Regions from separate parts of the Mesorhizobium sp. WSM4884 genome, predicted to be linked through region 1. Evidence: riboswitches for the same ligand, from Rfam matches in the RefSeq annotation. Region 1 holds a riboswitch; each other region holds the start of a gene.
The links. Region 1 has a riboswitch for thiamine pyrophosphate ahead of thiB (thiamine ABC transporter substrate binding subunit). Riboswitches for the same ligand answer to the same signal wherever they lie in the genome.
Positions count from the first base shown of each region.

Region 2: it holds a riboswitch for thiamine pyrophosphate, as region 1 does, so the genes downstream of both, thiC (phosphomethylpyrimidine synthase ThiC) here and thiB (thiamine ABC transporter substrate binding subunit) in region 1, are expected to answer to the same signal.
Region 3: it holds a riboswitch for thiamine pyrophosphate, as region 1 does, so the genes downstream of both, thiC (phosphomethylpyrimidine synthase ThiC) here and thiB (thiamine ABC transporter substrate binding subunit) in region 1, are expected to answer to the same signal.

Region 1 covers NZ_JARTVO010000013.1:46,288-50,672, forward strand. The annotation lists gene P9236_RS20180 (ABC-F family ATP-binding cassette domain-containing protein) at 1-1,143, opposite strand, end outside; gene P9236_RS20185 (thiamine diphosphokinase) at 1,145-1,789, opposite strand; TPP riboswitch at 1,924-2,038, shown strand; gene thiB (thiamine ABC transporter substrate binding subunit) at 2,082-3,092, shown strand; gene thiP (thiamine/thiamine pyrophosphate ABC transporter permease) at 3,384-4,385, shown strand, end outside.
Region 2 covers NZ_JARTVO010000035.1:28,140-32,524, reverse strand. The annotation lists gene P9236_RS29775 (metallophosphoesterase) at 1-664, opposite strand, end outside; gene P9236_RS29770 (hypothetical protein) at 1,156-1,419, shown strand; TPP riboswitch at 1,737-1,853, shown strand; gene thiC (phosphomethylpyrimidine synthase ThiC) at 1,957-3,792, shown strand; gene thiO (glycine oxidase ThiO) at 3,789-4,385, shown strand, end outside.
Region 3 covers NZ_JARTVO010000001.1:425,504-429,888, reverse strand. The annotation lists gene thiO (glycine oxidase ThiO) at 1-514, opposite strand, end outside; gene thiC (phosphomethylpyrimidine synthase ThiC) at 518-2,362, opposite strand; TPP riboswitch at 2,467-2,583, opposite strand; partial or broken gene P9236_RS01925 (hypothetical protein) at 2,664-2,987, opposite strand; partial or broken gene P9236_RS01920 (aminotransferase class III-fold pyridoxal phosphate-dependent enzyme) at 2,996-3,565, opposite strand; partial or broken gene P9236_RS01915 (prenyltransferase) at 3,565-3,879, opposite strand; gene P9236_RS01910 (hypothetical protein) at 4,071-4,334, opposite strand.

The DNA of each region.
Region 1 (4,385 bases):
CTGCTCGCCGTTGACCACGAGGTTCTCGCCGCGTCCGTCGGTCAGGTAATGCGCCAGCGTCTCCTGCGGGTCGACGGCCTCGCGCTTCTGGTCGAGCGTCGCGATCTCAAGATTGACGCCGAGCCGCACTGAGCCCGCGTCCGGCGTCAGCTCGCCGGTCAGCATTTTCAGAAGAGTCGTCTTGCCGGCGCCGTTCGGCCCGACCAGGCCGACACGATCGCCGCGCTGGATGCGGGTCGAGAACCCTTTGACCACGGTCAAGTCGCCAAAGCTCTTGTCGATCCCCTTGGCCTCGATCACCAACTTGCCGGATTCGGCGGCGTCGCTCGCCACCATGGTCGCCGTGCCTTCGGCGCCGCGATGGCTGCGAAAGCGCTGGCGCATGGCCTGCAGCTCGCCGAGGCGGCGCATGTTGCGCTTGCGCCTGGCGGTCACGCCATAGCGCAGCCAGTGCTCTTCGCGCACGATCTGGCGGCCGAGCTTGTGCTGTTCGCGCTCCTCCTCTTCCAGCACCTGGTCGCGCCATTCCTCGAAATGCGCGAAGCCCTTGTCCAGCCGCCGGGTCTGGCCGCGGTCGAGCCAGACCGTGGCGCGCGAGACGCGCTCGAGAAAGCGGCGATCGTGCGAGATCAGGATCACGGCCGAAGAGGTGCGGGCAAGCTCCTCTTCCAGCCATTCGATGACCGACAGGTCGAGGTGGTTGGTCGGCTCGTCGAGCAGCAGGATGTCGGGTTCGGGCGCCATGACGCGGGCGAGCGCGGCGCGGCGCGCCTCGCCGCCCGAAAGGTCGCTCGGCCGTTCCTCGCCGGTGAGGCCGAGATGGTCCATCAAATAGGTGGCGCGATGCGGGTCGTCGGCCGGCCCGAGACCAGCCTCGACATAGGCGCGCACGCTGGCGAAGCCATCCATATCGGGCATCTGCGGCAAATAGCGGACCGTTGCCGATGGCTGGCGGAACACCTCGCCGTCCTGCGGCTCGACCAGCCCGGCGGCGATCTTGAGCAGCGTCGACTTGCCCGAACCGTTGCGGCCGACAAGCGCGATCTTCTCGCCGGCGGAAGCGCTCAGCGACGCGCCGTCGAGCAGCGGCGTGCCGCCAAAGGTCAATTTTATGCCGTCGAGATTGAGAAGAGGCGGAGCCATGTCAGCTTTCGGCAAGAGGATAGGGGTGGGCGAGCAGCAGCGCCCGGCCACTCTCGAGCGCGATCTCGAGCCGGCCCTTGACCTCGTTCGATATAGTGAGCGAGGAGCCGAACGCCACCTCGACACGGTCGAGCGGCCATTTGGCGCCGGAGACCGTCAGGCCGGCGAGTTCGGAGAAGCCAAGCACCGAGAACAGCGTTCCGTCGGCGTAATCGAAGGCGGCTTTGCCCGGCAGGATGGGGACGCCCTCCTGCGCGCCGCTGGTCAGCAGTACCGTCGTGCCCGCCTCGGCCAGCCGATGCCCAAGCGCCTGATGCAGGAAGGCATGGTCGGCGCGCTTGCCGCCGAAGGCGCCGGCCAGCACCAAGCTGGTGGCGCCGCGCGCGAGCGCTTCGGCGATGGCGAGCTCGCCGTCGGTCATGTCCTTTTCGGCCGGAAAGATCTTGCGCGGCACGGCGGCGAGATCCTCCGGCAGGTTCGGCGGCACCGAGTCGAAGTCGCCGACCCATAGCTCCGGCACGAGGCCCAGCATGCGGGCATGACCGATGCCGGCGTCGGCGGCGATGACGCGGGAGCCTTCGATCTGGCGATCGAGCCGAGGCGTGCGGACGAGCTCGCCGCCAAGCAGGATGGTGAATGTTCCCATGGGCGTCGCCCTTACCAGCCCCGCCCGCGAAACGGAAGCCAGGCGCATCCAAACGGATAGCGCTGCGTTCCGAAGTCATCGGATGCCCGGCAAACTTCCGCTTGCGCGCCGCATCGGCCGGGCCTATGTCTCGAGGCGCTCTAACGGGGTGCCGGACGCTGACTTCGCGAACCGGCTGAGAGGCGACAATGCCAACCCGCCGAACCTGATCCGGTTTGTACCGGCGGAGGGATTAGACGTTTCGGACCATCCGACGCCTCAATTCCTTGTCACGCGAACAAAGGAGGCGCCGATGCGCTCACTATTGTCCCAGCTTATTCTCGCAACAGGCCTCGTTTCGCTTTTGGCAGCCGCCGGGCCTGCCGAGGCGAAGGACAAGCTCACCGTCTATACCTATGAAAGCTTCACCGCCGACTGGGGTCCGGGACCCGCGGTGAAGAAGGAATTCGAGGCCGAATGCGGCTGCGATCTCGAATTCGTCTCGGTCGCCGACGGCGTGGCGCTGCTCAACCGCGTCAAGCTGGAGGGCGCCGGCACCAAGGCTGACATCGTGCTCGGCCTCGACACCAACCTGACCGCAGACGCCAAGGCGAGCGGCCTTTTCGCGCCGCATGGCGCCGTTGCAGATTTGAATGTGCCCGAAGGCTGGAAGGACGACACATTCGTGCCCTTCGATTACGGCTATTTCGCCGTCGTCTACGACACCGAGAAGCTGAAGACCCCGCCGAAAAGCCTGAAGGAGCTGGTCGAGGGTGGCGCCGCCGACAAGATCGTCATTCAGGATCCGCGCACCTCGACGCCGGGCCTCGGTCTGCTGCTCTGGGTGAAGTCGGTCTATGGCGACAAGGCGCCGGAGGCCTGGGCCAAGCTCAAATCCAAGGTGCTTACGGTGACGCCGGGCTGGAGCGAGGCCTACGGCCTGTTCACCAAGGGCGAGGCGCCGATGGTGCTGTCCTACACCACCTCACCGGCTTACCACATGGTCGCCGAGAACACTGAACGCTACCAGGCCGCGTCCTTCGAGGAGGGCGAGTATCTGCAGATCGAGGTCGCCGGCATCACGACGACCGGCGCGAAGAACCCGCTGGCGGAAAAGTTCATCGCCTTCATGACCGGGCCGAAATTCCAGGACGTCATCCCGGAGACCAACTGGATGTTCCCGGCCGGCAAGACCGACAAGCCGCTCAACCCGGCCTTCGACAAACTGGTGAAGCCGACCAAGACCCTGCTGTTCAGCCCGGAAGAGGTCGCGGCCAACCGCAAAGCCTGGGTGGACGAGTGGCTGGCGGCGATGAGCAAGTAGCCGGCTTTGGTTATCTGTCGAAGATGATCGCTCTACGGCGCCTCCCTCTGTCCTGCCGGACATCTCCCCCACTTGGGGGGAGATTGACTGCCATTGGCGATTTCGCCAATTGGCAACGTTGCAGGAATGAGCAGGGCGCCGACGCTGCTGATCTCCCCCCTTGTGGGGGAGATGTCCGGCAGGACAGAGGGGGGCGCGAAGGAACACGGCGTTCGCTGGTTTCCAAACCTGCCCCGGTGGTGCAGCGTGCAATCTTCGCCGCGCCCTGACTCCCGCGTCACCGCCGGCATCATGGCCCTTGCGGCAATCGCCGTGCTCATCGGCGTCGCCTTCGTCGGGCTCATCCTAGAAGGCGCGAGCGACCCGTCCGGCGCTCTCGTCGCCTTCGACGGCTATCTCCTCCGTGTCGCCCGCTTCACGCTTTGGCAGGCGCTGCTTTCGACATTGCTGTCGGTCGCGCCGGCGCTGCTGGTGGCGCGTGCCCTGTCCCGGCACCCGAAGTTTCCCGGGCGTCGCCTGATCCTGCAGTTCTTCGCCGTGCCGCTGGCGCTGCCGGCCATCGTTGCCGCCCTCGGCGTGTTGGCGCTCTACGGCCATGCCGGCTATTTTGCCGGCGCTCTCGGCAGCCTTGACGGCAGCGAATGGCCCGGCATCTACGGATTGTCCGGCATACTGATCGCGCATGTCTTCTTCAATTTGCCCTTGGCCACGCGTCTTTTTCTGGAGGTGCTCGGCACGGTGCCCGCCGACCAGTGGCGGCTGGCGAGCCAGCTCGGCATGGGGGCCTGGCCGGCGTTGCGGCTGATCGAATGGCCGGCGCTGCGCGCGGCACTGCCGGGCGTCGCCGGACTGGTGTTCATGCTCTGCATCACCTCCTTCACCATCGTGCTGACGCTGGGCGGCGGGCCGGCCGCCACGACGCTGGAGGTCGCGATCTACCAGGCGTTGCGCTTCGATTTTGATCCGGCTAGGGCCGTGGTGCTGACGCTGCTGCAAATCGGTCTGACCTTCGTCGTGGTGACGGCACTGATGCGGCTTGGCGCCAATACGGTCGGCGACGCCAATCTGCCGGTGGCGCCACGCCGCTATCTTTCGGCGGGCAAGGCTGAAACGATGGTGAACGCCGGTTTGATCGCACTTACCTTGCTGTTCGTCGCCGGGCCGATGGCGGCGACCGTGCTGGCCGGCCTGGAAGCCGATCTCGGACGGCTGGCCGGCGAGGAGGCCGTGCGCCGTGCGACGCTCACCAGCGCCGCGCTCTCTTTCCTCTCGGCGCTGCTCTCGGTGGCGCTG
Region 2 (4,385 bases), on a different contig from region 1:
GACCGTAATACTCGTCGTCGGACGCCTCCTTGTCTGGATCGCTGGGAGGTGTCGCGGGCGAATGTCCCGAGATGTCCGGCGAGCCGAGATCTAGAGGCTCTGTAGAAGGACTGAGTGCCTCGAGACGATCACGAAGGAACGCGGGAAGGTTTTGAAGCTCCCAACTGCCTATCGCTGTGTTGACGAGGATGAAGTTTGCGCCTGCGGATCCTGTCGGAAGTCTGAAGTGCACGGGTTGGTCCACGGGAACGGTCTGCCAACCCAAGCGGGCGGCTAAACTCGCCATTTCGCTGAATTTCTCAGTCGGTCCAAGTTCGCGCGCGTCATCACGGTTCACATCGTGATTTCCCGGTACGAATATCAACGGAAGCGCCTTTGAACTGCGTCCCTGTGCGCGGCAGAGCAACGTGAAATGCTGGAATGCCGAAGCAATGAAGGTCTTGTCGCCACGGCTCGTGAAATCCCCCATGAAGGCGATCGAATCCAAGGGCTTCGAAGTCGTCAGCCGCCGAAGTTTCGTCAAGACGGCACGCAGCGAAGACGCGCGTAGCTTCTGCGTTATTTTCGGAGCGAACTTGCTATCCTTGGCATCGATGTTGCTAGAGGAAGGATGCCAGTCCGGATAGTGAATATCGCCTACTTGAAGGATTCGCACCCGCCGCATAACTCGCCCCCCTGCCGAGAGCCATAGACTAATCCGTTCGCTTTTGCCAAGCGCGAACGATCATCCGCAGTGTCCTTAACGAGGTAGCCTGCACTTTTCGAGAATTGCCACGGCGGCTATTTTTCGGCTGTGAAGCACACGAGACCCGTGACGTGAGACCCAGTTGCTCAATGCCCAGTTGCTCAATGAGCTTTCTTACGAATAAGGGAGAATTTCCGCGGCCGGACTATCTCTGAGCGAGCGTGCATGACTGCCAACGGAAGGTCTTGCACGCACCCTTGCGATCTTGAGCAATGGTCGCCATGACTTTCTTCTTGCAGGCTTTTGAGTGGCCCAGCCTGCGATCACCAGACCCCACCGATTCTAAAGAGCGTGGCAGATGGGATAGTCGAGGTTGCCCGTGCACAGTCACGCTCAGGGCTTGCGCCGCCCAGAGGACACGCTGAAAAGGCAGATTGGGGCGCAAGCACGCCATTCACGAGAGGTTCGACATGAAGACCATGCAAGAAAAAGACATTCCGGCATTCGTACAAGCAGTTGTGGACGCCGGCTGCAAAATTTGCGCGATTGGCAACTTGGGATACGTCTTTGGCGATGCTGATTTCACGCCAGCGCAACGGAGGGCCGTCGAGCCACAGCTGCGTAGGATTGCTGAAATCTACGGCGAACGCGATCATCTCATGAACGAGATAGCTGTATATCTGCGGTCGATCGGACGCCATGTCGAGGTTGAGCCGAAGACAGGTATTTCCTGATGGCCGTGATCGCGAGAAGCCGTCTTCCAACCTCTGAATCCTAAAGGAGGTGACCCCCAAGGCCGTTCGTCACCTTCGACCAGAATAACCACATCCGTGACCGCCTGAGCTACTTGGTCGATACGCGCACATGGCCAATACAGTTTCTCCATCCTTCACGAAGCGAATGAGGCTTTGGCCATTCAGCCCCGGTCTACGGGGCGTGACTTGTCCCCGATGCATGCGCGAGCTCTCCGCCCGGCTGGCCGCCGGTCGTCGCCACCGGCCGAAGGCGCCCGAATGCGCTTGACAAGATAGCGTCAGCCCGTTCAACCTAAGGCATTCACCAGGGGAGTCCCGGCAAGGGGCTGAGATACTGCTGGCTTTCGCGGCGCAGTGACCCGTTGAACCTGATCCAGTTCATACTGGCGTAGGGACGGTGCAAGCGCTTTGCGGGAGTTTACGCCCGAGGTCCTGTTGCAGCAGGTCTACAGAAGCGTCTTTTCATCCTTCCGGCACAGAACTGGGTCTCCAATGCATGAGCAAAGGAGCCTCACGATGAATGCCCTCACCCCCGCCGTATCGACGGGACCACTGCCCGCCTCGCGGAAAATCCACAAGCCCGGCGTCCTCTACCCGCAGATCAGGGTGCCGATGCGCGAGATTTCCGTCCATCCGACGGCCGGCGAACCGCCCGTCACCGTCTACGATCCGTCCGGCCCCTACACCGATCCATCAGTCGAAACCAGCATCGAAAAAGGCCTTGCCCGGCTTCGCCACGAATGGGTCACGGCGCGTGGCGATGTCGAAGCCTATGACGGCCGCCACGTCCGGCCGGAAGACAATGGATTCGCCACCGGCGAGCGCCTGACACCGGAATTTCCGATACGCAATCGGCCGCTCAAGGCCAAGCAGGGCAAGGCGGTGACCCAACTTGCCTATGCGCGCGCCGGCATCATCACGCCAGAAATGGAGTTCGTAGCCATCCGCGAGAATCTCGGCCGCGAGGTGATGCGCGGCAAGCTGCAACGCGACGGCGAAGCCTTCGGCGCGGCGATCCCAGATTTCGTCACACCCGAATTCGTGCGCGACGAGGTGGCGCGCGGGCGCGCAATCATTCCCGCCAACATCAATCATCCCGAGAGCGAGCCGATGATCATCGGTCGCAATTTTCTGGTCAAGATCAACGCCAACATCGGTAACTCGGCTGTCACATCGTCGATGGCCGAAGAGGTCGAAAAAATGGTCTGGGCTATCCGCTGGGGCGCGGACACGGTGATGGACCTGTCGACCGGCCGCAACATCCACAACATCCGCGACTGGATCGTGCGCAATGCGCCGGTGCCGATCGGTACGGTGCCGCTCTATCAGGCGCTGGAAAAGGTCAACGGCATCGCCGAGGATCTGAACTGGGAGGTCTACCGCGACACGCTGATCGAGCAGGCCGAGCAAGGCGTCGACTATTTCACCATCCACGCCGGCGTGCGGCTGCACTACATCCCGCTGACCGTCGACCGGGTCACGGGCATCGTCTCGCGCGGCGGCTCGATCATGGCCAAATGGTGCCTGCACCATCACCGGGAGAGCTTCCTCTACGAGCATTTCGAGGAGATCTGCGACATCGCCAGAGCCTATGACGTCTCCTTCTCGCTCGGCGACGGCCTTCGTCCCGGTTCAATCGCCGATGCGAACGACGCGGCGCAATTCGCCGAACTGGAAACACTTGGAGAACTCACCAAGATTGCCTGGGCAAAGGACTGCCAGGTGATGATCGAAGGCCCGGGCCATGTCCCCATGCACAAGATCAAGCAGAACATGGACAAGCAGCTCGCAGTGTGCGGTGAGGCGCCGTTCTACACGTTGGGGCCGCTGACGACCGACATCGCGCCGGGCTATGACCACATCACCTCAGGGATAGGTGCCGCCATGATAGGCTGGTTCGGCACCGCAATGCTTTGCTACGTCACGCCGAAAGAGCATCTCGGCCTTCCCGACCGCAACGACGTCAAGATTGGCGTGATCACCTACAAGATAGCCGCCCATGCAGCCGATCTGGCGAAGGGCCATCCGGCAGCGAAAACCAGGGATGATGCCCTTTCGCGCGCGCGCTTCGAGTTCCGCTGGGAGGACCAGTTCAACCTGTCGCTCGACCCCGAAACCGCACGGTCCTTCCACGACCAGACCTTGCCCAAGGAGGCGCACAAGCTGGCACATTTTTGTTCGATGTGCGGGCCGAAATTCTGCTCCATGCGCATTTCCCACGACATCCGTGCCGAGGCCCAGAAGGAAGGCATGGCGGCAATGGCGGCAAAATACCGGGAGGGCGGCGATCTCTACATGCAGGCGGACGAGACTGGCGTACCGGTCGTGCCAGAGGCTCCCAAACCATCATGAGGGTGCTCGTCAAAGGGGCCGGCGTTGCCGGCCTCACCGTCGCTTTCGAACTCGCCGCCCGCGGCGCGACGGTCACCGTCGCCGAGATGCGGCATGGCCTTGGTGGCAACGCGTCGTGGTTCGCCGGCGGCATGCTGGCGCCATGGTGCGAGCGCGAAAGCGCGGAGCAGCCGGTGCTGGATCTCGGACGCGATGCTGCCGACTGGTGGGATGCGGTGCTGTCGGGTCAGGTGACACGGGCCGGGACATTGGTCGTGGCCGCGCCGCGTGATGCCGGTGAGCTTGACCGGTTCGCCAGTCGCACGTCAGGGCATCGGCGCGTCGATGAAAACGAAATTGCGCTCCTGGAACCCGACCTCGCCGGCCGCTTCCGGCGTGGATTGCTCTTCCCCGACGAGGCTCACCTCGACCCACGCCCGGCGATGGCGGCACTTCATGACAAGCTTGCGACCATGGGTGTCAAATTCCACTTCGGCTGCGACGCCCGGCCTGTTTCGGGATTCGCCCGTCAGATAGACTGCATGGGAATGGCAGCGGCCGATGACAGGCTGCGCGGTGTTCGCGGCGAAATGCTGATCCTTCGCACGCCTGAT
Region 3 (4,385 bases), on a different contig from region 1:
GGTCGAAGCCAGAAAGGTCCACCTCGTCCACCTCGAAAAGGAAGACGACTCCCATCGCACGCAGCTTGTCGGCGAGGGCTTCGAGAACCCGACGGGGATCGAGATGAGCTTCGCCGGCGAAGAACAGGCCCTTGCGGAAGCGACCGGCAAGATCGGGTTCGAGGGCGGCGATCGCCTCGTCGTCGACGGACTCGTGATTGCGGGTACGGGCCGCAAAGCGGGCAAGCTCGAAGGCGTCGCGCACATGGGCGATGACGAGAGTGCCGGCCGTCGTCACGAGCCCGGGCAGCACCCTTTCCCACCAGTCGGTCGAAATTCTGCCGAGACTGACAACCGTCTCTTCGGCGCTTTCGCGTTCGCACCAAGGAGCAAGCATGCCGCCGGCGAGCCAGGAGGCATTGCCGCCTATCTGGCTCCGAATTTCGGCAACCGTGACCGACGCACCTCGCGCGGCCAATTCATGGGCGACGGTGAGGCCTGCCACACCGGCGCCTTTGACAAGGACACGGCGCACGGCTCAGTCCGTCCTCTGATCGTCCTGCGCCAAAGCTTGTTCTCCCGCCCCGGGCGTTTCGACCGGCACGTAGAGATCGCCGCCCGCGCGGTATTTCTGCGCCATCGCCGCCATCCCCTCCTTCTGCGCTTCGGCGCGAATGTCGTGGGAGATGCGCATGGAGCAGAATTTCGGTCCGCACATCGAGCAGAAATGCGCTACCTTGTGCGCTTCCTTGGGCAAGGTCTCGTCGTGCATCGAGCGCGCGGTTTCGGGATCGAGCGACAGGTTGAACTGGTCTTCCCAGCGGAACTCGAACCGCGCCCGCGAAAGCGCGTCGTCGCGGATCTTCGCCGCAGGATGCCCCTTGGCGAGGTCGGCGGCGTGCGCCGCGATCTTGTAGGTGATGACGCCGGTCTTGACGTCATTGCGATCCGGCAGGCCGAGATGTTCCTTCGGCGTCACGTAGCAGAGCATGGCCGTGCCGAACCAGCCGATCATGGCTGCGCCGATGCCGGACGTGATGTGGTCGTAGCCCGGCGCTATGTCCGTGGTCAGCGGTCCCAGCGTGTAGAAAGGCGCCTCGCCGCAGACGGCGAGCTGCTTGTCCATGTTCTGCTTGATCTTGTGCATGGGAACATGGCCGGGGCCCTCGATCATCACCTGGCAGTCCTTTGCCCAGGCGATCTTCGTCAATTCGCCAAGCGTTTCCAGCTCGGCGAATTGGGCTTGGTCATTGGCATCGGCGATCGAGCCGGGACGAAGGCCGTCGCCAAGCGAGAAAGAGACGTCATAGGCTCTGGCGATGTCGCATATCTCCGCGAAATGCTCATAGAGGAAGCTTTCGCGGTGATGGTGCAGGCACCATTTCGCCATGATCGAGCCGCCCCTGCTGACGATACCGGTAACCCGGCCGACGGTGAGCGGGATGTGATGCAGCCGCACGCCGGCATGAATGGTGAAGTAGTCGACGCCCTGCTCGGCCTGCTCGATCAGCGTGTCGCGATAGACTTCCCAACTCAGATCCTCGGCGACACCGCCCACCTTCTCCAGCGCCTGGTAGAGCGGCACCGTGCCGATCGGCACCGGCGAGTTGCGCACGATCCATTCGCGGATGTTGTGGATGTTGCGGCCGGTCGACAGGTCCATGACCGTGTCGGCACCCCAGCGGATGGCCCAGACCATCTTTTCGACCTCTTCGGCCATCGAAGAGGTGACGGCGGAACTGCCGATATTGGCGTTGATCTTCACCAGGAAATTGCGGCCGATGATCATCGGCTCGCTCTCGGGATGGTTGATGTTGGCGGGGATGATCGCGCGGCCGCGCGCCACCTCGTCGCGTACGAATTCCGGTGTGACGAAGTCCGGCATCGATGCGCCGAACGCCTCGCCGTCCCGTTGCAGCCCGCTCCGCATGATCTCGCGACCGAGGTTTTCGCGGATGGCAACGAATTCCATTTCGGGCGTGATGATCCCGGCGCGCGCATAGGCAAGCTGCGTTACCGCCTTGCCGGCCTTGGCCCGCAGCGGACGGTTGCGGGTCGGAAACTCCGGCGTCAGGCGCTCTCCTGTCGCAAATCCATTGTCCTCCGGCCTGATATGGCGGCCGTCATAGGATTCGACATCGCCACGCGCCACGATCCAGTCTTGCCGAAGGGGGGCAAGCCCCCTCTCGATATCGGTTTCGATTGCGGGGTCGGTATAGGGGCCTGACGGATCGTAGACCGTCACCGGCGGTTCACCGGCAGTCGGGTGAACGGCGATCTCGCGCATCGGCACCTTGATCTGCGGGTGGAGGGCGCCGGATTTGTGGATCTTCCGCGACGCCGGCAGCGGTCCAGTCGATACGGTGGGGGTCAGGGCATTCATTTGAGGCTCCTTTGCTCGTTGCATTGGAGACCCAGTTCTGTGCCGGAAGGATGAAAAGACGCTTCGGTCTGCCTGCCTGAGACAGGTCTTCGGGCATGAACGCCCGCAAAGCGCTTGCACCGTCCCTACGCCAGTATGAACTGGATCAGGTTCAACGGGTCACTGCGCCGCAAAAGCCAGCAGTATCTCAGCCCCTTGCCGGGACTCCCCTGGTGAATGGCTTAGGTTGAACGGGCCAGCGTCATCTTGTCAAGCGCGTTTGGCCGGCATTGCGGCTCAACGCCATCGTGCATGGAAGCTTCTCCGCCATGTGGTTGCGGAAGCCGCCGCCATCGTCGGTCAGCGTCTTGTAGTCGCCGGCCTTGACGGTGCTGTAGGCATAATCATGCAGCGCCAGCGGATCGGGATAGCGGCCCTCCTCGGCGATTGCCAGATAAGGCAGCATGTCCCAGTTGACGTCGGGCATGAACCAGGCCGTCACGGCGGTCAGCAGGATGTAGAGCGAGAAGATCGCCGCACCGATCGGCGCGGCCCATCTTGCGTAAGCCCCCTCGCCCCAGGCAAGACCGGCGCCGGTCAGCCGGTCGAGCGGATCGGCGGGAGCGACGGGTGGCCTGGTCAGCAGCGTCTGTCTCAGCGGACCTGGCTTTTTACAAAATCCTTCACGATCGCCACAATGCCGAGCGACAGGAAGCTGTCGAAGGCGTCGACGAAGCGGTCGACATGCTCGCGCTGGCAGATCAGCGGCGGCTCGAGCCGAATGACGTTGCGGTTGTACTCGGTGAAGGCGACGAGCACGTCGTAGTCGCGTAGCAAGAGCGAGCCGACGAAGCCCGACAGCGAACCCTTCAGCTTGTCGTCGAGCACGCTCACCACAGGACGCAGCACCATCGGCAAGGTCTGCGAGAAATCGTGGAACTCGAGCCCGATCATAAGACCCTTGCTGCGCACATCCTTGATGATCTTCGGATATTTCGCCTTCAGCGCCTGCAGCCGCTGCAAAAGGGAGTCGCCGGTCGACGCAGCATTGTCGATCAGCGCTTCGTCGTACAGCACGTTGAGCGCCTCGATCGCGGTGATGCAGGCCTCGCCCATGCCACCGAAGGTCGCCATGGCGTGGATCATTGCCGTCTTCGGCGTGCCATAGGCTTTCATGTAGACGTCGCGCCTGGCGATTATGGCGCCGACCGCGGCCTGGCCGCCGCGATCGCCTCGGCGAATTTGCGCGGCGTGCCCGTCGCCAGCACGATCCTGCGGCGGTCCTCATGTTCGCTGCGAAGCCGCTCGAGCAGTTCAAGCCGGTAAGGCAGCGATGCCGGATCGATGTCGATGCGCGCTGCGATTTCCTGCTTTAGCCGCGCCGGACCGCCGATCAACCAGAGCGGCAGGACAAAGAGATAGAGCGGATTCTTCTTGAGCAGGATGAACAGGCCTTCCCACAGAAGGTCCGTTGCAATCAGCGCGCCGTCGAGATCGACCGCAAGCGGAATTGCGTTCCCGTCCGACCGCGCGTCCATTGCTCTGCCCTGCTCACCCCACGCCGTATTTCGGCGCCTACGCGATGGATATAACGGGGCATGACGGAGTTAAAACGCCCGGTTGCGGCGCGCTGTGCGGGGTATTTCCGGTGCTATCGTTAAGCAGCGGCTACCGGAAACGATAAAAGGCCGGGCGTTTGCCCGGCCTTCGCCGATCGCGTCTAAGGATTTTACTTGATCCGGGCAACGCCGCCCGAGATCTCGACCGTTTCTGAACCGGTCAGCGCTTCGAGGTCACCATTGGGCAGGGTGACGAAGCAGCCATTCGGGCAGAACTCCACCGTCTCGCCGGCGGCCAGCGCCAGCTCGGTCTTGCCGCCGCCTTCGGTCACGATCAACGTCCGCGTCTGAGCGTCCTTGTTGACCGCGCTGGCGGCAAAAGCCGAACCGCCCAGGGCCAAGAAAGCGATGGCGGTAACGACAGACTTCCACATTGCAATTCCGGTGTTCCCACACCGCCTCTGTTCAATTTCGCAAGGCATTCT